3 regions of the Pedobacter sp. A2324 genome follow, and region 3 is predicted to be linked to each of the others. Evidence: riboswitches for the same ligand, from Rfam matches in the RefSeq annotation. Region 3 holds a riboswitch; each other region holds the start of a gene.
The links. A riboswitch is a leader RNA that binds a small molecule or an ion and turns the genes downstream of it on or off. The one in region 3 is predicted to bind S-adenosylmethionine.

Region 1 (8,330 bases), on a different contig from region 3:
CTGATCTTCGTGACTACAATAACGCCTTGCATGGGATGAATAACACACAAGTTTTCAGTATTACGCAACACAAACCTCGCAATACCGGCTTTACCGGATTTTTCAAGTGCCTTCAGTAACAATGCATAAGCCTTTCTACCTTGTTTTTCAGGTTCGGTGTAATAGGAAGTTTCATAGTAAACAGGATTAATTTCTTTCATGTCAACAAAATTTTCCAGTTCAATCATCTTCGTCTTCTCTGGCGAAGCTTCTTCAAAATCATGTTTATCCAGAATAACATACCTGTCTTTTAGAAAGTAACCCTTTACAATTTTATCAAAAGGAACCTCTTTGTGGGTTTTCTCGTTTACCCGCTGGAATCTGATCTTTTCATGATCGCGTTCATCCAACATGTCCAAATCCAGATGACTACCCTGTACACCGGAAAATAATTTAACCGGAATATTTACCAAACCAAAGCCAATTGAACCTTTCCAAATCGATCTCATGAGCTAATATATTTAAATGTGCATGAATAACATGTACTTAAAACATATTGTTTTACTCTTATTTTGATTAAAAAGCGTATTTTAAAACCATTTACCCAATAAATATGTTATTAATGTGCATTTAATCTATAAAAGTACATATGAAGATCGCCTATATTTCCACCTACCCGCCACGTGAATGTGGATTAGCCACATTTAATCAGAATTTAGTTAATGCTTTAAGTTTAAATCCTTCCTATGAAGCCAGCGAAAGTTTTGTTGTTGCATTGAACGAATCTGAAAGTCTTGATGAACATGCATACCCGGAAGAAGTTAAATTTGTAATCAGACAACAGAATCAACAGGATTATATAGAAGCCGCAGATTTTATCAATAACAGTCAGATTGATACCTGTATCATCGAACATGAATTTGGTATATATGGTGGCAATAGCGGCGTATTTTTATTGTCGTTTATCAACAGATTGAAGAAGCCATTTATTACGGTTTTACATACGGTTTTAAAAGAACCGAATTTTATGCAGCAAACTATTATCAAAGAAATTGCTGCAAAATCCTCGAAAATAGTGGTGATGAGTAAAAAGGCAGTTTTATTCCTGACTAGCATCTATCAGATTCCGAAAACTGCTATTAAATTAATTGAGCACGGCGTTCCGGATTTAGAACCGTTAATGGATAATGAAGTTTCACGAAGCGAGTTATTTAAAGGAAGGAAAGTGCTATTTACTTTTGGTCTAATCAGCCGAAATAAAGGCCTGGAAACTGTTATTAAAGCCCTTCCAAGTATCGTCCAGCAACATCCAGAAGTATTATATGTGATTCTCGGCAACACACATCCAGGGGTGGTAAGGCACAATGGAGAAGAATACCGCGATAGCCTTAAAACACTTGCTAAAGATCTGGGAGTAGAGAAAAACATCGCTTTTGTTAATAAATTTGTATCTGAGGATGAATTACATCAATACCTTACCGCTTGTTATCTGTACATTACCCCTTACTTAAATGAGGCACAAATTACCAGCGGAACTTTATCATATGCGGTTGGTGCCGGTGCAGCTGTTGTTTCTACACCATACTGGCATGCACAGGAATTACTTGCAGATGATAGAGGGAGATTGTTTGACTTTAAAAATGATAAGCAGCTTGCCGAAATCCTGAAGGAACTGTTGAATGACGAACAAAAGCACCTTAAACTGAAAAATAACGCCTACCAATATGGCTTGAATTTACGTTGGCCACAAATTGGAAATGTATATTTGGAAACACTTGAAAGTGCACTTACAGATGACAGGAAACCTAAGCGTTCCATCCCTCCTATTATCGATGTGGAAAGAATGCCTGCATTGAACCTGAACCATATTTCATTGCTAACAGATGATACCGGGATCATTCAGCATGCACGTTTTGGCATTCCCAATTTGAAAGAGGGATATTGTATAGATGACAATGCAAGGGCGTTAATTATGACGTTGATGGCCTACGAGCAAGATAAAAACCAAAAGGCTGTGAAACTAATGCCTGTATATCTGAGTTTTATCCAGTATATGCAGTGTGAAGATGGTAATTTTAGAAATTTTTTAAGTTTCAATCGAAATTACCTGGATGAAGTGGGCTCTGAGGATTCTTTTGGAAGAACAATCTGGTCGCTGGGATACCTGATATCTGCAGCTCCAAATAATTCTTACCGGGAGTTCGGAAGGGAATTATTCTCGCACTCCATTATGCATTTTAAGGATCTGAAATATTTGCGTGGCATGGCGAATACCATTATAGGATTGGCTCATTATTTATCTGTACACCGAGGCGATGAGTTGCTAATCGGAGAAATAAACAGATTGGCAAATTCTTTGAAAGAAGCCTACGCTAAAAATAAAGATGGAGAATGGCATTGGTATGAAGATATCCTGACTTATGATAATGCCATTCTGCCACTGGCACTTTTATATCATTCGGAAGCTACTGGTGATGTTGAATCTTATCGTATTGCAATGGAAAGTATTGCTTTCTTAAATACTTTTTCATTTGAAAACGGATATTTAAATCCGGTCGGCAATGCCGGTTGGATGAAAAAACATGGTAAAAATCCAATCTACGATCAGCAGGCAATTGAAACCATGGCGATGGTACTACTTTACGCAAAAACTTTTGAGATCACCAAAGATGATCAGTATTTAAGCTTCATGCACACCAGTTATGAATGGTTTCTAGGCAATAATAGTTTACACATCCCTTTATATGACTTTGAAACAAATGGCTGTGCTGATGGTCTTCAATTCAATAGCGTAAATAGAAATCAGGGAGCAGAGAGTACACTGGCTTACTTTATATCTCACCTGGCGGTGTTAAAAGCAGCTGAATCAGAATACCAAACGCTGTCTTCCCCCCTGGTAGAGCAAGGGAAAGTTAGTTAAAAGAATATTACTATTTAAGCCTGTCTCGCCTACGTAAGACAGGCTTTTTTATTTATTTTGGTTTGCAGGCTGTGTTTATTCTGATTGAATAATCTGCATTTAATGGCTCGTTTGTTTGAGCCAGTCGCTGTGACCCTGTATTCGCAGGGCAGGCAATGTCGCCCGCTGCATCATATATAATTTTCTGCCCATTTGCCATTAGCTCTTTAGGTACATATACCTGAACTTTTGTGATTGCATATCCTGAGGGAAAATATCGAATATAATATCCATCCGGATGTTTTGTCCAGATACCGCTTGGGACGTCGGATCTGGGAGGCGCCATACCTGCAACAATTGCATATTTCTCCAGATCGGCATAGGTATAGTTGCCAGATGAAACCAGTTGGCGAATGTTATTTTCTGCCTCAAAAACGGTGCGAACACCCGATGGAAGCTGATCTTTTGCTTTTTCCATCACATCAAAAGGCAATATCCCGAGTGCTCCACCCTCTAATTGGGTAAGCTGCTTTGTGCTGAGCAGTTGAAGTGCGGTAACTTTTACCGATCCCGAGTAGTCAGCAAACATAGTTCTGGCGATGATAGTCCATAACAGTGACTGAATATCATGTTGGTTTACCTCAGGATGTTTTTCTGCGCTTTTCAAAATGGCTACAACAACTTCTTCTTTTGGTCCTAGTACAGGTGCAAACATGTATCCATCGCCTTTTGATGGTGCAAATGTTCCTGCTTTCAAGCAATAGCTTTTATTGGTCATCTCATAAAAGCCTTCGCATAAAACGTATCCTCCTTCAGAATTTTTTGGCAATAAATATAAAGGTTGAAATTTTACCCCTGAGTTGAACTCCGGCAATTTTTCCCCTTCCCTATCTACATCTTCAAAAGAAGTTGTAATTGCTGCAGGTTGCTTTAATAGCTGATCTACGCCCAAAGCTTTAGCACCTTTAGCAGCTCCCATTTGTAACAACTTGTCTTTTAAACCACCGAACTGAGCATTAGATTTACTGAATCCTGCCACCATAAAGAGGATGGTAAAACAAATATTTTTAGTGTTTTTCATAATGAATAGATTATAGGTAACACAAACATAGTATTTTAACTATTAATTTTTTGTTAACACTGGAACAGTGAGGTTGAAAGCACCTCAACAATCTGCAACTGATCATATGAATGAATAATTTTCAGAATTTAATTTTGTCATTTAATTTTTAATTCTGATATTTGAAATATTATTTGGCAGACGAGCTAAATAAAAGTCAATCTTAATCGGATTGATTTATAAAGAAGTGGCGAGAGACTGGCTCAGAGACCCACTGGCAACCCTCAGAAAGAGAAGGTGCCAATTCCAGACCAATTAACATGGTGTTATTTGGAAATATAAATTTTAACTGATGAAAACATTATATCTTCAATCGCAGGGCGAATCTAAGTTAAGTAAATCATACATTACCGCTTTCTCTTTGCTTTGCAGTACCCCTAGAATGAGTACTTGTATGTGCTGTTGCATGCAGTAAGTTTATAAATCTTCCCTTTTTGTATCTGTTTCAAACTGGAAGGTCCTGGCATACCAGGATACGCAACCTGACTGGATTAAGCATAATGATCTTTACTGATCAAATCATTATCCACCTCCTTTAAATTAAATACTCACTCATTCAAACAATTCAGAAATGTCAACTCCATATAAATTCGAAACATTACAAATTCACGCAGGACAGGAAATAGATCCGACAACCGGGTCCAGAGCTGTTCCTATCTATCAAACCACCTCTTACGGTTTTAAAAGTGCCGAGCATGGTGCTAACTTATTTGCGTTAAAAGAATTTGGTAATATCTACAGCAGGATTATGAATCCGACTAACGATGTTTTTGAAAAACGTATTGCCGCATTAGAGGGAGGCGTTGCCGCTTTAGCGGTAGCATCCGGCCAGGCAGCGCAGTTTATTGCATTGAATAATATTTTGGAAGCTGGCGATAGCCTGGTTTCCTCATCACATATCTACGGTGGCACCTACAACCAGTTTAAGATTGCTTTTAAACGCCTGGGAATCCAGGTAGACTTTGCTAATCCAGACAGACCTGAAGAATTCGAAGAAAAAATTACGGAAAAGACAAAAGCAATTTATTTAGAAACCATTGGTAATCCTGCATTCAGTGTGCCTGATTTCGAACAAATTGCCGCAATAGCTAGAAAATATGAATTACCTTTGGTCGTTGATAATACCTTTGGAGCCGCAGGCTATCTATTTAAACCTTTGGAGCATGGTGCAAATATCGTGGTCGAATCTGCCACTAAATGGATAGGCGGACATGGGACAAGTATTGGCGGAGTGATTATAGACGGAGGTAATTATAACTGGGGGAATGGAAAATTTCCTCAGTTCAGTGAGCCATCCGAAGGATATCATGGCTTGGTTTTCAGCGATGTGTTTGGTGTTGATGGTCCATTTGGAAATATTCAGTTCATCATCCGTGCACGCGTAGAAGGACTAAGAGATCTTGGTCCGGCGCTTTCCCCATTTAATTCATTTCTTCTTTTACAAGGTCTGGAAACATTGTCCCTTCGTGTTCAGCGGCATGTTGATAATGCCCTTGAACTGGCTATATGGCTGGAAAACCATCCTGCAGTTAAAGAAGTCTCCTACCCCGGCCTGCCTAGCAGCAAATACAATAATCTGGCAAAAAAATACCTGAGTAATGGTTTTGGCGCAGTTTTATCTTTCGAGCTAAACGGATCAAAGGAAACGGCAACAGCATTAATTAATAGTTTAAAGCTGGTTACACACCTTGCTAATGTTGGCGATGCCAAAACGCTAATTATTCAGCCCTCAGCCACTACCCATCAACAATTACGTGAAGAAGAACAGTTAGCCGCGGGGGTTAAACCTAATGCCCTAAGGATTTCTGTAGGTATTGAACACATCGACGATATCAAATCTGATTTTGAACAGGCATTTGCTGCGATAAACATCAATTTATCATCTGATTCATTACAGGCCTAGTTAAAGTTTCTCATATCACATTTTACAATGAGCACAGTTTCAACATATCATTACGACAAAGCATTCAAATTAGAAAACGGCAAGAAAATCCGGAATCTGCAAATCGCTTATCAAACTTATGGCAAATTAAACAGCAATAAGGATAATGTCATCTGGGTTTGCCATGCATTAACAGCTAATGCCGATGTTTTTGAATGGTGGGAAGGCTTGTTTGGTCAAAACGCCTTGTTTAATCCGAATGACCACTACATCATTTGCGCCAACGTATTGGGTTCCAACTATGGCACCACAAACCCGCTAAGTATAAACCCTTCCACCGGATTACCATATTATCTGTCATTTCCGCAGTTTACCATCAGGGACTTTGTATCAGCACATCAGTTACTTGCTTTACACCTGGGCATCGAAGATATTAAACTCCTAATCGGGGGCTCGCTGGGCGGACAGCAATCCGTAGAATGGGCCATTTCTGAACCCGCTAGAATGGAGAACCTGATTTTGGTTGCCACAAACGCAGTGCATTCTCCCTGGGGAATTGCTTTCAATGAAAGTCAGCGCCTGGCCATTACCAGCGATAGGACCTTTTATGCTAATCAGCCGGGCGGTGGCTTGAAAGGGTTAAAAACAGCAAGGAGTATTGCATTACTGAGCTATAGAACCTATAATGCATATGGAAGTACACAGGTTGAAAGTGTAAATGAGAAAACCGATCACTTCCGTGCATCATCTTACCAGAATTACCAGGGTGAAAAATTAACCAACCGCTTTAATGCCTATAGCTATTACTATCTCACAAAGGCAATGGACAGCCACAATGTTGGGCGCAACAGGAAGAGTATCGCTGAAGCATTGAAACAAATCAAATCAAACACCTTAGTAATCGGTATCGAGAACGACTTTTTGTTTCCGATTTCTGAGCAAAAATACCTGGCTGATCATATTGAAAATGCGGAGTTCGCCGCCATCAGTTCTCAATATGGACATGACGGCTTTTTAATTGAAACAAATGCCTTAACCAATATCATCGGGACATTTATTAAAGAAAGCAGAAACAAGAAAATCATTAAGCTGCAACACACCGCTTAAATCAATAAACAGGCGATTAAAATAGAAAATTATAACCATAAATTAAACAAAAAAACATTTCAGCGGCATACCAGTCAAATGATCAAGGTACTCTCGAGTTGGATGCCCGCTATCTGATACAATAAAACAACATGAGTAAGAATTTAAAAATAGGTTTATTTGGTTTTGGAGTTGTAGGACAGGGTTTACTGGATATTATCCAGAGCCAGAACCTGAACCTGGAAATCATTAAAATTGCAATCAAAGACCCGAAGAAGAAGCGCACCCTAAATAAGGATTTATTTACAACAGATCGGAATGAGATTTTAAATAATTCAGAAATTAACACCATTGTCGAACTGATCAATGATGCAGACGCTGCATATGAAATTGTAACTACTGCTTTAAAGAATGGCAAGAACGTGGTTTCGGCTAACAAGAAGATGATCGCTACACACCTGGAAGAATTAGTCGCCTTACAGCAAGAACACGGAACATCTTTACTTTACGAAGGTGCAGTTTGCGGCAGTATACCAATTATCAGAAACCTGGAAGAATATTATGATAACGAATTGTTCCATGCATTGAGTGGCATTTTTAACGGATCATCGAATTACATTCTTTCGAAAATTTTTAATGAAAATCAAAGTTATGACGCAGCATTAAAAGAAGCTCAGGATTTAGGTTTTGCTGAAACAGATCCTATTCTTGACGTGGGTGGATATGATCCGAAGTACAAATTAGCCATTGCCACCTCACATGCATATGGTCTATTTATAAATCCAGATGCTATCTTAAACATAGGCATTCAAAACCTTTCCCAGCACGACATCAAGTATGCCCGGGAGAAAAACTTTAAAATTAAACTGGTACCTACTGCACGTAAAGTGAATACCCGCGATGTAGTTACCTACGTTCTTCCTAAGCTCGTAGCCAAAGACGATTTCCTCTATAATGTTGAAAATGAATATAATGCTGTAACGGTACAGGCAGCATTTGCCGACAAACAATTTTTCTTCGGCAAGGGAGCGGGCGGACATCCAACAGGTGCTGCAGTTCTTTCAGACATTGCAGCATTAAGGTATGATTATCGTTATGAGTATAAAAAATATCACTCGGAAAATAAGGTCAATCATACGGAAGATATCTTACTGGAAATTTATCTACGTTATGCAGACGAAGCGCTGGTACATTTGCTTGAGTTTGATGACATTAGTGAGCGATATGCTGCAAATGAATACAAATATATTATCGGAACAGTAAGCCTGGGAAGCCTGATTAAAAATCGGGACCTTTTATTAGATAAAACCACGTTTGTAGCTTATACTGGCAGACAAATCTATAAGCAAGAGCAAGTTGCTGAA
Region 2 (8,330 bases), on a different contig from region 3:
AAAGGTGTACCATTTGTACCGTAAGCGATTTTGACTTTACGGCGATCGTTATAATAATCTGTTCCTGACCGGAAGTTAAAATTCAAACCATCTATAATGGCATATTTTAAGCCCACACTTCCGATAATTCTATTTCTACGTTGTGATACGGTATTTTCGTAGGCAACCCAATACGGATTACTATAATAGCTGTTGTTCCAGTTGAATGTATTTCCATTTTCATCCAGGTAATTTTTCAGGCGGTTGATATCAACCTGCCTGCCGAACCAGGTAAACTGCAACATGGTACTGGTTGATCGTGAGCCGCCGGTTCCAGGCAAATTATCTGCATTCAACATATTGTAGTTTACATTTCCGGTAAGGCTAAGTTTAGGTGTGATATTTAGGGTAGTATTTAACGTAAGTGAGTTTTTGCCTTGTCCTGAATTCGGGATTACACCAACCTGCTTCAGGTTATTGTAAGACAGGCGATAGTTAAATTTCTCACTTGCATCTTCTACAGCAATACCATTTGAAAGCGAATAACCGGTTTCAAAGAAATCGCGAACATTGTCTGGATGCGCTTCGAAGGGTACGGCTACCCCCTTAGAGAAAAACTGAGGAATCAGCCGGCCATCCATTCTAGGTCCCCAACTCTCATCTACTCCATCATTAATCCCTGCACCTTTACCATCAACATAACTGAACCTACCCTCAGACCCTTGTCCGAAAACATCCTGATACTTAGGTAAGGTTAATAAGGTTTCGATTACTGCATTTGAATTGAAGGTAACACCCAATCCTTTTTTCGATTTTCCGGTTTTTGTTTTAATGATAATCACTCCCGCCGCAGCCCGCGAGCCGTATAGTGCCGCAGCATTGGGGCCCTTTAACACACTGATCGACTCAATATCATTTGAGTTGATATCAGAAATGGTATTGGCATAATCCCTCGCGCCGGCACCGCTTAACTGTGAATTATCCACCGGAATGCCATCAACTACAAACAATGGCTGGTTATTTCCGGAGATGGATGTTTCCCCACGGATAACTACTCTGGAAGAACCCATATCACCCTGGCTATTCGTGATCCTGACCCCTGCTACTTTTCCGGCCAGCGCATTTACGAGATTACTTTCCCGGGCTTCAGTAAGGCTCTGTCCCTTTAGCTCCTGAACGGCATAACCCAGAGATTTTTTTTCACGCGAAATACCCAGGGCAGTGACCACTACCTCATCCAGCGCGTTACTGCTTTCAGTTAAAATAATTGCTAAATTTTTTGTGTTTTCTGTGATCTCAACCTCTTTGGTATCAAATCCAATGTAAGAGATTAACAATATACTTTTCGGATTTGCAGAAATGGTAAATGATCCGTTGTTATTGGTCGTAGCCGCTTCTTTGGCTCCTTTTACCACAACTGATACCCCAGGCAATGTTTGACCTGATGCACTTTTTACAATACCCGAAACCGTGATATTTTGTGCACGGGAGATCTGTGAAAGCAGTAGCAAAAAAAGTATTGCAGACAGCTTAATTTTCTTGAACATAAATAAGATATGATTAATGATTAGTTTAAAAATTGTCAAAATCCGGGCAAAGCCATTCCACTTCGCTTTTGGGCGAATTTTAACACAATAATAAATGACATTTAATTTGAGACAGGAAACGCTGATTACGTTTCTTTTTTAGCGTCTCAGCAACCGCTGCTACACATTCGCGATAGCTTTAGGTATTTTTTAAAGTGGGTAATTTGATAGGGTGCCTGCTCGTTAGTTTTTTTCATCGTTTCTTTTTTATTGTGATTTAATACCGCTCAACATTGCAATACTGCCAAATGAAAAAGCACTTCCTTAAATCAGAAGTGCTACAATATATTATCATACATATTTGCAATCAACTGACTTAACTACCCCAAAAACTTTGGGATGGAATTAGCACCTTTTCCAGCTACGGCGGGTTGCTAAGGTTTCACGGGGCCATTCCCTCCACCTTTCTTGATAAGTATTTTAAAATAACTGGCGCAAAGATAGTACAATAATTGAATAGACTATAAAATCCCTAGAATTTATTTAAAAAATTTCTTCTTAGCTCTTGAGATCGTTACCTTTGCCCTGAATCCTTAGATTCACCCACGATTATGAATATTAAAACTGTTGCATTTCTATCCTTATCTCTTTTATCCTCAGCAAGCCTTATAAAGGCACAAACCAGTATAAAAAAGGATGCTAAAAGTGTAAAATCAAATACTTTTTCATTACCAGGCAAATGGAGGGGCGTTTTTAAGATTAAGCCTGATGTAGAGGTACCCTTTAATTTTGAGATCAGTTCAAAAAATGGCGGCCCTGCACATCTCGTATTTTTAAATGCCGACGAGCATTTCGAAGGAGGTGTTGTAACACAGACCGGAGATTCTGTTTTGGTTAAATTAAACCAGTTTGATAACGAATTTGCGTTAAAACTGGAAGGTGATTCGTTGATCGGAGTGTTGAGAAAACAAGATCGTACAGGGAAACCGACGGTCTTAGCGGCCAGGAAGGGTGAAAACTATCGTTTTAAAACAGACGGAAAACCTGCCTCGGGTGATTTTTCCGGAACTTACGATGTGACATTTAAATCGCCAAATGGAGATCCTGAAAAGGTTGTAGGCCTGTTTAAACAACAAGGCAATAAACTTACCGGGACATTTCTACGTATCACAGGCGATTCGCGTTACCTGGAGGGTGTTGTGGATGGCGACAAATTTTATTTATCCAGCTTTATCGGATCGGGACCCTCATTTTACAAAGGTACTTTTACAAAGGAGGGCAGCATCAATGGGGAGATTGTTACGGCACGTGGCAACGTACCCTTTGACGGTATAAAAAATGAAAATGCGGCTTTACCGGATGCAACTAAACTGACATTTTTGAAAGATGGTTACAAAACCCTTAATTTCTCTTTGCCTGATGTGAATGGAAAAAAAATATCGCTTAATGATGAAAAGTTCAAGAATAAAGTTGTGATTTTGACCATAACAGGTACCTGGTGCCCCAACTGTGTTGACGAGGCAACTTTCCTGGCACCCTGGTATAAAGAAAACCGTAAACGTGGTGTCGAAATTATAGGCATTCACTATGAGAGACAACTCGATTCGGCATATGTCCGTACAGCTTTAAGCCGGTTTCGTGAAAAGTTTGGAATTGAATATGATCAGGTTATCGCGGGGAAACCGGATAAACAACTTGTTGCAGAATCATTGCCCGCCTTAAAGAACTTTTTATCATTTCCAACTACCATTATCATTAATAAAAAAGGTGAGGTTGCTCAGATCCATACCGGATACAGTGGCCCGGCTACCGGAAAGTACTATACCGAATTTGTAAAGGAATTTAACGGGGAAATAGATGCCTTATTAAAACAATAGCCTGCATTAAAGTTCCCGTCTGTAAAGGTTAACATAAAATATTCCTGACCAATAATCGTTGAATTGACGATTATTGGTTATTTTGGACTTCAATTTCTAACCAACATAGAACCAAATGAAGTTTCAGTATAAATTAATATTTATCTCCTCCTTGATGATTTTCTTTTTCGCCATGGCAAAGGCACAGAAAAAGCAAAAGATTCCTACAGAAAAAGATATGTCAGCCTATCTGATGGTCTATTTCAAGGACGATACGCATGGCCTTTACATGGCACTAAGTAAAGACGGTTATAGTTTTACCGATATTAACCAGGCGAAGCCTATTATTGCCGGAGATACCATTGCCGAGCAAAAGGGCATACGCGATCCCTACATCTGCCGCGGACCGGATGGCATGTTTTATCTGGCTCTAACCGACCTTCACATATATGCTCAAAAGCAAGGCTACAGAAGTACCGAATGGGAACGTGATGGAAAGAAATACGGCTGGGGAAATAACCGTGGCTTGGTTTTAATGAAGTCAAAAGACCTCATTCATTGGACTCATCAGGTTCTAAGAGTAGACCAGGCCTTTCCTGAACTTGCTGATATTGGCTGCGCATGGGCGCCTGAGCTTATTTATGATGAAGCTCAGAAAAAAATGATGATTTACTTCACCATGCGTTTTGGCAACGGAAAAGATAAAGTGTACTATTCTTACATGAATAAGGATTTTAAAGGTTTGGATACTCCACCTAAATTGTTGTTCAGCTATCCGAAAGATGTCTCTTACATCGATGCCGACATTACCAAAGTTGGCAATAAGTATCATATGTTTTATGTTCCTCATGATGGAACTTCAGGGGTGAAACAGGCCGTTTCCAGCACAATCAATTCGGGTTATCAATATGACGATAAATGGTACGATCCGGAGGACAAAGGCTGCGAAGCACCTACGGTGTATAAAATTATCGGTCAGCAAAAATGGTTGCTGATTTACGACATTTACCGGATTAACCCTCACAATTTTGGCTTCAGCGAAACAGCTGATTTTGTTAACTTCAAAAATCTGGGTCGTTTTAACGAAGGAGTAATGAGGTCTACAAATTTCCCCTCGCCAAAGCATGGAGCAGTAATCCATTTAACTAAAAAAGAGGCTGAAAAACTTGCGGATTACTGGAAATAAGGGTATTAATTCAGGCTTTGATTATCTTCCACCTGAATGATGTTATTTCTCCGTAAGCTTTTTGCCTATTCCTTCCATTATCATTTAACCCTCAGATAACCATGATATCAATTCCCTCCTGCCCTGTTTTTGATATCATCGGTTGCGGTGCTTCTGGATCTTGCTGATTTCACATTTTGGTTTCCGAAATTGTAGCTAATGCTCAGGTTCGCTCGTCGGCTGGTATAATGGTTAACGACATTCATATTAACATTCTGGTACACCAGGCTTCCTGCCCAGTAATTGGTTAAGAAAATATCATCCATACTCAATCTCAGTTTAAGTTTTTTATCTAACATGGATTTCTGCATTCCGGCATTTAGCGCGTATTGTGTAATGGTTGTTCTTTCTACACCAGATATCCGCGGGCTATTCAACCAAAAATTTATTTCAAAAGAAAAATCCTTAGGCAAAGTAAAAGAACTTGAGCTATACACATTAAAAGCAACCTTGCCTGCACTGTAAGCTGCACCTTCGAGATTCGGATCGTTGAATTTACTGTAATAAACACTGAAATTATTTTGGAAATTCCACCATTTAGCAATTTTAACCGGCACACTGATTGCAGCGGAATAGTTTTGAAAACGACCAAGATTCTGGCGGATTACACTGATAACACGAGTGGCATCGTCCTGCTGACTAACCTGTGTGATCATGTCGCGCGTATCGGAATAATTGAGCGACAGTGAATTCTCTTTATAACTATAACTGATTTCGTAATTGTTGGTAAACTGCGGTTTAAGATAAGGATTACCCTGATCTACAGCCAGCGGATCCAAATAGAAAACAAAAGGGTTCAACTGCTGATAATTCGGACGATCTACTCTTCGGCTATACGAATAACGGATATTATGGTTTTCAGTGATTTTCTGGTTCACAAAAGCTGTTGGGAAAAGCGAGAGATAATTGCGGTCGACTTCCTTGTTTTCTGTAATCGAGTTGCCGTTCGAGTGAGTATGCTCTGCTCTTAAACCGAGTTGTACTTGCCAAACCTTCCATTCTTTACCAAAATTTACATAAGCAGCATTGATATTTTCTTTGTAAATAAATTTATTCGACTTGCCAATATCATTCTGCCAGGTGCCATTAATCAGTTGCTCCGAAAGAAAATCGTTATTCGTAACAACATAGCTGCTTTTCAACCCGGTTTCAACTTTAACTGTTTTTGATAAGGGCAATGTTAAATCTGTTTTAGCAGCGTAAACATTGATCTGTGCATCTGTATTATTCCTTAAATTAGTTTGATTGGTCAAAACCCGCCCACTGTTTAAATAACTGGCCAAAAAGTACTCATCTTTCTCGTTTCCGAAACCGGAATAATCCACGTCGAAGGTTAAACTTTTACCCTTTTTATCAAAATCATGCTTGATATTAAAGTTTGCGGTGATGCTACTTACCGGCGAAGTTGAATTGGCATCCTGAAGAATCGAACTCAGGTTAGCTATCCCGTTTTGAACGGCACTAATATTGGTATTACTGAAATTAGTAAGCTTTGTACTCACTGTATTGGCATCAACCATTACCCCAAATACCGTTTTTTCTGATGCGTAATAATCAGCGCCTAATTTGCCTTGAAAACCAGTTCCTTTATTTTTACGATCAAAATTCTGGGTAAGCAGACTGGCAACACCATTGGCCGATGTTGTCCGGTCCAGATAGGTGTTATTAAATGTTGATTTTGTAGCTATAGCACCATTTCCAAAAACATTCCATTTTCCCTCACGATGATTGAGGTTAACGTTAATTCCAACCCGGTATAAGTCTTTAGGTGAATCGGGCATGAAGGCTTGACCGGTATTAAGTGAAGCCGTGCCGTTAGTCCCATAGGCTTTATTCCTTTTAAGCTTAATATTAATGATTCCTGCGTTTCCTGCTGCATCATATTTTGAAGATGGATTGGTAATGAGTTCAATCGTAGAAATCTGTTCTGCACTCATGTTACTGAGCAGGGCAGTTACATCGGCGCCCGATAGGAAGTTTGTCTTACCATCAATCATGACTAATACCCCGGATTTGTTATTCAGCTTGATCTGGTCACTTTGACGGTCGATCTGCACGCCTGGAGCCTTTTCCAAAACCTCCAATGCCGTTCCCCCTGACGCGGTGATGCTGTTTTCGACATTTAAAACTGTTTTATCGATCTGGTGCTCGATAAATGGTTTCTTTCCGGAAACATTTACTTCATTTAACTGCTTCGTTAAGCTTTCGATCGCAATGGCGGGTAACTCTACATCTTCACCCAGCAAAAACGGATTGGTAGTTTTTCGTTTAAAGCCAACTATTGAAACTGAGATCATGTAATTACCCTCTTTTAACTGAGTAAATTCGAAACGACCATCGATGTTGGAAGATATGCGCTTCACCAGACTGGTATCAGCGATTTTATGCAGACTTACTACTGCAAATGGCACGCCGGCGGACTTTTCATCGATAATTTTCCCCGATAGGTGATGTAATTTTTGGGCAAAGGAAACCCCACATGCCATCAGGCATGCCATAAGCATTAGCAATTTTTTCATGGTCTGGTAGGTGTGGTTTAAACTAATGGGTGGCAATCGTCCCGGTTCGATAATCTGCGAATCGGGACGATATTTAAAACATGTTATTGGTTTTCTGTATTCTCTTCAGGGTGGTCTAAATCATACTTACATTTCAAACCTTCTTCGGTCATGATCCAGACGCTGTAGTTGTTGTGGTCATCTTCATGATCATTACAGCTCCATGCCCAATAGTTATTGATATACCTATAGGCATCTTCTTTTAAAATAAGCCTTGTGCCCACCGGAATTTCGAAGATTAAGGTTACTTCCTGATTTCTCCAGATGGTACCCTTTCTCAGTTCAAATCGTGGGTTGAATACAAAAAGCGAATCTTTTAAATCATAGGTATAGTTTATGTTTTGTGCGTTCTGAAGTGCTGTTGGAAAGTTTTTCCCCTGCGATTCGTATTTTTTAATTAATCGCGCTGTACCCGTTTCGCTTTTTTCAATGTTAATTCTGATGTTGTTAGGCGATACAAAAGGGCCGTTTTCAAAATCATCAGTTACGATTTGGTTGCGGTTACCATTGGTAATGTGGTAGGAAACACTATCTTCATGACTGAAATACTTACTTTTATCGATATCAATTACGTAAGTAGGCGTAATTTCCAGATCAACAGTTTCGGTTAATTCTGCATGTTGCTTAAACTCAGAAGAAATTCTAGCTGCATGATAACAAGCGGTGGCTACTCCGGCCAGCCACACAATCAGTAATGCAAAAGAAAGTGTTTTGTTAATGGCCTGTTTATTAAAAGCAACCCTGATTGAAAAGAGAACAAGAGCCAGTATCGGGATAAACATTACGATGAATGCCGAAAACAGAATTACACCTCTATTGCTCTCATCGATGATGGAGAAAGGAAAATATTCGTAAATGCTGGCATCGAGGAAACCTTGAAAAGCAGCGACACCAATAATTAAACCAAGCAAAAAAAGTATCCCGAAGAGGATGATGAATCCTGCAATTACCTTGAAAATTACCTTTCCGGTTCCGGATATGAACCGACCCAGCCATTCAAAAAATTCCCCTATAAAAATTCCTATTCTGGCAAAGATAGAACCGGTGTGGTTTCCTGCATAAGACATCCCGCGTTTAATCGCTTCCAATTCTTCATCCAGGTTTCGTTGAAACCCTTCGAGGTTAGCCGTCTCTCCTTTCATCTCCATTCTCTCAACCCGCGACTTTGCCTTAGGCATAATGATCC
Region 3 (8,330 bases):
AGATCCGCAGGAAAGCAATTCTATCACGGTGCTTAGGATCAAGATTCGCGTGAATTTTAAATACAAATCCACTAAAATTCTTTTCCTCAACTAACACATCACGCTCTTCGGCCTCACGGTGTCTCGGACTAGGAGCAATGTCGATGAAAGTATCCAACAACTCTTTTATACCGAAGTTATTAATGGCACTTCCGAAAAATACAGGCGCTACCAATCCGTCGGTATATAAATCCTTATCAATTTCTCCATAAATGCCGTTAACCAATTCAACATCATCTTTAAGTGTACTGATTTCGCTATCTTTTAAATAATTCAGTAAAGAAGCATCATTTAAATCACTTGCCGCAACAACCGAATCGGTAACTTTGGTTTTATCAGAATTAAACAGATTTAAGTGTTTGTTATAAATACTGTAAACGCCCTTAAATGTATGCCCCTGACCAATGGGCCACGAAAGCGGACATAAGCTAATGTTTAGCTTTTCCTCAATTTCGTCCAGTAAGTCGTAAGCTTCCTTACCCTCCCGGTCCATTTTATTAATAAAAATAATCACGGGGGTATTACGCATGCGGCAAACAGACATGAGTTTCTCCGTCTGTTCCTCTACACCCTTCACGCAATCCACTACCAGAATTACACTATCTACAGCCGACAAGGTCCTGTAGGTATCTTCAGCGAAATCCTTGTGGCCTGGTGTATCCAGAATGTTAATACGTTTGCCACTATATTCAAAACCCATTACGGATGTTGCAACCGAGATACCACGCTGGCGCTCGATCTCCATAAAATCGGAAGTATTGCTTTGATTCGCTTTGTTACGTTTTACCGCACCGGCCGTATTAATCGCTCCTCCAAAAAGAAGAAACTTCTCAGTAAGCGTGGTTTTCCCGGCATCGGGGTGACTAATAATGGCAAAGGTTTTACGTTTTTCTATTTCTGGGTTAAGCATAAATTAAATTTTGGGTAAGAAGGGGCGATGAAACCTTGTTAAAGGAACTTAACAGCAATAAGATTTGGATAATTTTGTTTCATCAGGCTGCAAAGATAAGAAAATCGATGAACAACAAGGACCACAGGTTTTTAAATCCTTTTAAGCTATGGATATCCTGTCAGAGGCAAATGCTGAATAGCCTACTGCAAGTTATTAAGCGCTTGCCTTACTGCACTATCATTTAAATTCGCAGCTTTATAATAGCCTACATCACCCAGATAATAACGGCAAAGCAAGGCCTTCAAATCATTAAGGATGATGTTACGCGCACTATACAACTGGTACCGGTCTATTGGCACATTTTTGCGCTGAATAAAACCGATAAAATCTTTAAAATCATTATCATTAATCGTGAAGATATTAATATTCTGCTCCACAAAACTGGCGCTGTACTTATTGGTTAACACATTAAATACGTAATCTGAAAGGATTTTTTTACTCACCAGACTGGCATAAAACTTATTGTATCCTGTGGTATCAAGCTTAACAAAAACATCAGGCTGAATGCCGCCACTTATTTTAACTTTCCTGCTCTGTTGAACAGTTACACCTTCCGTCTTTTCAACCGAATCCTGAAAAGAAGTCCGATCGCCGGTTAGCTCACCGTCCATCATGCGTTCATCCAGCTCATGTTTGTAAGCATCATAGCCCTTTTTATATGATTTCTGAATACTCTTTCCTGAAGGGGTGTAATAACGTGCAATGGTTAAGTTTAATGCCGAACCATCTCCGAAAGAAAACTGCTCCTGAACAAGCCCTTTTCCGAAAGACCGGCGCCCAACAATAATACCCCTTCCTAAATCCTGAATTGCTCCGGCAACAATTTCACTTGCCGAGGCCGTATTTTCATTAATCAGAATCGCAAGTTTTCCATTTTGAAAAGCACCATTACCGGTAGAGAAATAATCCGTACGTGGCTCATGCTTACCCTGGGTATAAACAATCAGCTTGTTTTCAGGCAAAAACTGATCTGCTAAGCCCGTTGCTGCAGAAAAGTATCCTCCTCCATTATCCCGTAAATCAAGGATAAGTTTTTTCATGCCCTTTGCCTTGAGGTTATTGGCTGCTGTAGAAAAATCACTATCTGTATTTGCACCAAACTTACTGATGCGAACATAACCTGTTTCAGCATTGATCATATAAGCAGCATCAATACTACTGATATTCACCTTACCCCTAGTAACCATCAACCGGCTAGGGGTCTGTGTACCATTATGAATTAATGTTACCCCAACACCACTTCCAGCCCTGCCTCTGAAGCGTCCCGAAAGCTGTTCTTTTGGCAAATTCCTTCCGCTTACTACTGTGCTGTCTATGCTTAGAATTTTATCCCCCAGTTTAATTCCAGCCTGAAAGGCCGGGCCATCTTTCACCACACCTGTAACCATCATGGTATCATTAAGCATATAGTACTCGATCCCTACACCTTCGAAATTCCCCTCCAGATTGTCGGTCATATCCTGGGCATCTGATGGAGGAAGATAAACGCTATGCGGATCTAACTGATGTAAAACACTATCGATTGGCAAATTCTGAAGAGAATCGGTGTTGATATCGTCAACATAATTTTTGTTGATGATGTGAAGAATTTCATCAAGCTTACCATCGGTGTTACTGGCCAGCTGCGGACTCCTTTTTACACCGAAACCCTGATCCTTAATGAATTTGATACCCAATACCATGCCCACTATTAAAATCACAGAATAGCTTAAGGCAATCAGTATGTTCGTACGGGTATTCTTTTTCATTGGCGCTACTGCAAATTTATGAAAATAAGCGGCTTGATATATTTTTTAACCGCATTTTCACACCTTTTGTTTATAATTTTTAATATAAATTAACCCACCCCTTACATTGTTAGAATTAGCAACCACATATTTTTGAATTTTTAAGCACAGTTTTAGAAAGAATTTACCGAATTTTATCAAAATTAAATTTATGAACAGAGTTACCGAGCAGGAATCTAACTATAACCACATCGATAAAATGTCGGTTTTGGAAGTATTGCAGGGCATTAATAACGAAGATAAAACGGTAGCTTATGCCGTTGAAAAATCTTTGCCTCAAATAGAAAAACTGACTACCGCTGTAGCCGATAAAATGAAAAAAGGTGGCCGCCTGTTTTACATAGGAGCCGGAACGAGTGGTCGTTTAGGTGTTGTCGATGCTTCTGAATGTCCTCCAACTTATGGCGTTCCATTCGACTGGGTAGTTGGTATTATTGCAGGAGGTGATTCGGCGATCAGGAAAGCTGTCGAATTTGCCGAAGATGATGCTGAACAAGCCTGGAAAGATCTTCAGGAATTTGGCATTAATGATAAAGATTGCCTTGTAGGATTAGCTGCATCAGGAACCACCCCATATGTAATTGGTGGTCTAAATACAGCAAGAAAGAATGGTATTTTAACGGGTTGCATTGTGTGCAATACCGGCGGACCAATTGCAGCAGAATCTGACTTCCCTGTAGAAGTGGTTGTAGGACCTGAATTTATTACCGGCTCAACAAGAATGAAATCAGGCACAGCACAAAAACTCGTTTTAAACATGCTGAGTACTACGGTTATGGTCCAGCTTGGCCGTGTGGTTGGCAATAAAATGGTCGATATGCAGTTAACAAACCATAAACTGGTTGATCGCGGAACGCAAATGGTAGCTGATGAATTAAATATTGATTACAACGAAGCCGCTGATCTTTTAAATAAATATGGAAGTGTTAGAAAAGCTGTAGAAGCCGGACAACTCTAGGAAATGAGTGAAAAAGGATGATTGAATTGAAACTTAAACATTCACTCACTCAAAATTCAATCATTCAATAATTTGAAACATGCACGAGATAGAGCCTTATTACCAATGGAGAGATGACTATATCTCCGCCGAAGATGAACGTTCGCCTTTTTACAATACTGAATATTCTGAGTTTCATTTCGATAAACAGATTTACAACTTTCTGCTTCACCCGCAATGGGATGAATTCGGATCCAACACACTGTATATGAAGGTGCTGTATGCCGATTACGACAGGGCGTACGCCATTATCGAATTTATTGGGGAATGGAATGACGCCATCAATAACGACATCATGCTTTTAAAGCGCGACATACTGGAACTGATGATGGATGAAGGTATTAATAAATTCATCCTGATCGGGGAGAATGTGTTAAACTTCCACGCCTCAGATGACAGCTATTACGAAGAGTGGTTTCAGGAAGTGGAAGATGGCTGGATTGTTGGGATAAACTTTCAGGACCATGTCATTGCAGAGTTCCGGGATAATAGCATCGATTATTATATTAACTTTGGCGGAGCCTTGAATAATATGCCATGGCGAACACTAAAACCCCTTCAGTTCTTCAAGAAAGTTGAAGAATTGCTGACAAAAAGATTAAACTAAAATATTAACTTTATACTGTTTAAATACACATAAAACAAAATGGAACAACAAAATTATCAATATCAGGACAACAGCGTTTTCGTTCAGGAGAAATCTGTTTCAAAAAAATTCTTTGCTAATGTTTTCTTATGGATGTTTGTGGCGTTGGTTTTATCAACACTTTCCGCCTTCTACATTTCAAACACAGAAAGCGCATTAAGATTACTGATTAACTTTGAAACCGGTCAGAGAACGGCTTTAGGCTTTGTAGCGATGTTTGCGCCCCTTGGTTTAGTTTTATTGATGGGAGCGGGCTTTAGCCGCTTATCTTATGGCGCTTTACTGGGTGTTTTCGCCTTATTCTCAGTTTTGCTGGGTGTGAGCTTAAGCTTTATTCTATTGGTTTACACAGGCACATCTGTTATCTCATGCTTTGGAGCTGCTGCGGTAATTTTCGGAATTATGGCAGTATTGGGGTATACCACGGAGGTTGATTTAACTAAATTCGGTCCAATCCTAATGGTAGGTGTTGCAGGCTTGTTTATTGCCGGGATAGCTAATCTATTTATCAAAAGCGAACAGTTTAGTTTGATTATGGCATTTGTGGGTGTTGCAGTTTTCACTGCATTGACTGCATACGACGTTCAGAAAATCAAGCAGATCGGAATGGGCCTTGAACAAAGTGGTGAAGCAATCCCTTCTTCCGATACCAAAAAATTAGCCATAATGGCCGCATTAAACTTATACCTTGACTTTATTAACATCTTCCTGTTCTTATTAAGAATTTTCGGAAGCAGAAAATAAGCTCGCCAACAGAACAATATTCTAAAGGCCGTGCAGATTTGCATGGCCTTTGTAATTTTATTTGGCTAGTATCCAATAAATTTTGGAAATGATGCCGCTTTGTTGCATTTTTGTACGCTTATTAAGAAAGACGGAGGGATTAGACCCAACGAAGTCTTAGCAACCTGTGTCCACACAAGGTGCTAAATTCTATCCCGGTTTTAATCGGGGACAGATAAGTTTTAGGAAGGACGATTCCCGCGCCAACTTTTTGAATAAGCATTTTGAGTATCAGGTATAAAGTATCAAGTATAAAGACAATTTTGCCTTATATTTTTTGCCCAATATCTGCAGTTAGGTCGTTCGTCAGTTAGTCCTGACACCCGATACCAGCTACTTGCTACTATAAAACAATGAACATTAGAGAAGAATTAGAAAAGCGTATTCTGGTAATCGATGGGGCAATGGGCACCATGATTCAGCGCTATACATTAACAGAAGAGGATTTTAGAGGGGAACGGTTTCAAAATCATCCATGCGATGTAAAAGGCAATAACGACTTGCTCAACATTACCCGTCCGGATATTATTAAAGCGATACATCTTGAATACTTGAGTGCTGGTGCCGACATTATCGAAACCAACACTTTTAGTACACAAAGAATCTCCATGGCCGATTACCAGATGGAAGACCTTTCATATGAACTCAGTTACGAAGGTGCCCGGATTGCTAAAGAGGCGACCAGCGAATTTATGGCCGCCAACCCCGACCGCAAATGTTTCGTTGCCGGTGCAATCGGCCCAACCAACCGTACCCTGTCCATGTCGCCAAATGTAAACGACCCGGGTTACAGGGCCATTTATTTCGATGAACTCGAAGCAGCCTACTATGAGCAGGTTCGCGGACTGGTAGACGGAGGTTCTGACGTACTGTTAATCGAAACTATTTTCGATACTTTAAACGCAAAAGTGGCCATTGTTGCCATTAAAAAATATGAAGAAATCATCGGCCGGAAACTGGAAATTATGATTTCCGGAACCATTACCGATGCCTCAGGAAGAACTTTATCAGGTCAAACTGCCGAAGCATTCCTCAATTCAGTAATGCATGCAAAACCATTAAGCATTGGTTTTAACTGTGCGCTTGGCGCTAAAGAAATGCGTCCGCATATTGAAGAACTTGCAAATAAGGCAGGTTGCTATGTTTCCGCCTATCCAAATGCCGGTTTGCCAAACGAATTTGGGGCTTATGATGAGCAGCCACACGAAACAGCACACCTGGTGGACGATTTCATTACCTCCGGGTTTGTCAACATCGTAGGCGGTTGCTGTGGCACTACACCCGATCATATTGGCTGCATCGCTAAAAATGCACAAAAAGCAAAACCCAGGAAACTTCCTGTAATTGAACCCGTGATGCGCCTCAGCGGTCTGGAGCCGGTTACCATCAAGCCAGACAGCATTTTTGTAAACGTAGGCGAGAGAACCAACATTACCGGATCACCAAAGTTTTCAAAACTCATTTTAGGCGGTGATTATGAAGCGGCCCTTGCTGTTGCCTTACAACAGGTTGAAGGTGGCGCCCAGGTAATCGACGTCAACATGGATGAAGGAATGTTGGATTCAGAAGCGGCGATGACTAAGTTTCTGAACCTGATCGCCTCTGAACCTGATATCGCCAAACTGCCGATCATGGTCGATTCTTCCAAATGGTCGGTAATCGAAAATGGCCTGAAATGTTTGCAGGGCAAAGGAATAGTAAACTCCATTTCATTAAAGGAAGGTGAAGAGAAATTCCGTGAAAGCGCGCAGAAAATTATGAAATATGGTGCTGCAGTAGTGGTAATGGCTTTTGATGAACAAGGTCAGGCCGACAACTACGAACGCCGGGTAGAAATTTGCAAACGCAGCTATGATATTCTGGTTAGCGAAATTGGCTTCCCACCAGAAGACATCATTTTTGACCCGAATATCTTAACCGTTGCAACAGGTTTAGAAGAACATAACAACTATGCAGTTGACTTTATAAATGCCACACGGTGGATTAAACAAAACCTTCCTCATGCCAAGGTAAGCGGTGGAGTTTCGAACATATCCTTCTCTTTCAGGGGAAACAATGTTGTCCGCGAAGCCATGCACTCCGCTTTCCTTTACCACGCCATTCAGGCCGGACTGGACATGGGAATTGTAAATGCAGGTATGCTCGAAGTTTATCAGGAAATCCCAGCCGAACTATTGGAACGGGTAGAGGATGTACTGCTTAACCGCAGAGACGATGCAACTGAACGTTTGGTAGAATATGCCGACACGGTTAAATCAAAAGGCAAAGAAATTGTAAAGGACGAAGAATGGAGAAAAGGGACCGTAGAAGAAAGGTTATCTCACTCACTGGTAAAAGGCCTCGTAGAATACCTCGATGATGACGTTGAAGAAGCCCGTCAGAAATATGCCCGCCCAATCCAGGTAATTGAAGGCCCGTTAATGGACGGGATGAATATCGTCGGAGATTTATTCGGTGCCGGAAAAATGTTCTTACCTCAGGTGGTGAAATCCGCAAGGGTAATGAAAAAAGCAGTAGCCTACCTCTTGCCTTTTATTGAGCAAGAAAAACTGGATAACCCAGATCAAAATCAAAGTTCTTCTGCCGGAAGGGTTTTAATGGCAACCGTAAAAGGCGATGTACACGACATTGGAAAAAACATTGTTGGCGTAGTACTGGCTTGTAATAACTTTGAAATTATAGATATGGGCGTAATGGTGCCCGCACAAGACATCATTAAAAAGGCAAAAGAAATAAATGCCGATATTATTGGCTTGAGTGGACTTATTACCCCTTCATTGGATGAAATGGTTCACTTTGCCAAAGAAATGGAGCGGGAAGGCTTTACTATTCCGTTAATTCTGGGCGGCGCTACTACCTCGCGTATTCACGCCGCCGTAAAAGTGGCACCAAACTATTCTGGACCGGCCATTCACGTGCTGGATGCATCAAGAAGTGTAACTGTTTGTAGTACACTCATGAACCCCGAAACTAAAGATAATTACGTTGCCGGAATAAGAGCTGAATATGATAAAGCCCGCGAGGCACATTTAAATAAACGCTCAGATAAGCGTTTCAAAACCATAGCCGAAGCGCGTGAGAACAAGTTCAAAATTAACTTTGAACAGCGTCTACCGGTTCCTGAGT

Region 1: it holds a riboswitch for S-adenosylmethionine, as region 3 does, so the genes downstream of both, AC570I_RS16665 (O-acetylhomoserine aminocarboxypropyltransferase/cysteine synthase family protein) here and metH (methionine synthase) in region 3, are expected to answer to the same signal.
Region 2: it holds a riboswitch for S-adenosylmethionine, as region 3 does, so the genes downstream of both, AC570I_RS11295 (SusC/RagA family TonB-linked outer membrane protein) here and metH (methionine synthase) in region 3, are expected to answer to the same signal.

What each region holds. Positions count from the first base shown of each region.
Region 1 is NZ_JCASSK010000005.1:355,323-363,652, reverse strand. Features, by position in the region: gene ku (non-homologous end joining protein Ku) at 1-488, opposite strand, end outside; gene AC570I_RS16675 (glycosyltransferase family 4 protein) at 629-2,899, shown strand; gene AC570I_RS16670 (hypothetical protein) at 2,952-3,959, opposite strand; SAM riboswitch class I at 4,173-4,283, shown strand; gene AC570I_RS16665 (O-acetylhomoserine aminocarboxypropyltransferase/cysteine synthase family protein) at 4,570-5,901, shown strand; gene AC570I_RS16660 (homoserine O-acetyltransferase family protein) at 5,929-6,987, shown strand; gene AC570I_RS16655 (homoserine dehydrogenase) at 7,119-8,330, shown strand, end outside.
Region 2 is NZ_JCASSK010000003.1:460,343-468,672, forward strand. Features, by position in the region: gene AC570I_RS11295 (SusC/RagA family TonB-linked outer membrane protein) at 1-1,526, opposite strand, end outside; SAM riboswitch class I at 1,879-1,983, opposite strand; gene AC570I_RS11300 (peroxiredoxin family protein) at 2,117-3,382, shown strand; gene AC570I_RS11305 (glycoside hydrolase family 43 protein) at 3,498-4,547, shown strand; gene AC570I_RS11310 (TonB-dependent receptor domain-containing protein) at 4,655-7,105, opposite strand; gene AC570I_RS11315 (PspC domain-containing protein) at 7,189-8,330, opposite strand, start outside.
Region 3 is NZ_JCASSK010000002.1:582,281-590,610, forward strand. Features, by position in the region: gene AC570I_RS07625 (peptide chain release factor 3) at 1-949, opposite strand, end outside; gene AC570I_RS07630 (S41 family peptidase) at 1,132-2,739, opposite strand; gene murQ (N-acetylmuramic acid 6-phosphate etherase) at 2,930-3,736, shown strand; gene AC570I_RS07640 (hypothetical protein) at 3,816-4,382, shown strand; gene AC570I_RS07645 (Bax inhibitor-1/YccA family protein) at 4,422-5,165, shown strand; SAM riboswitch class I at 5,281-5,386, shown strand; gene metH (methionine synthase) at 5,558-8,330, shown strand, end outside.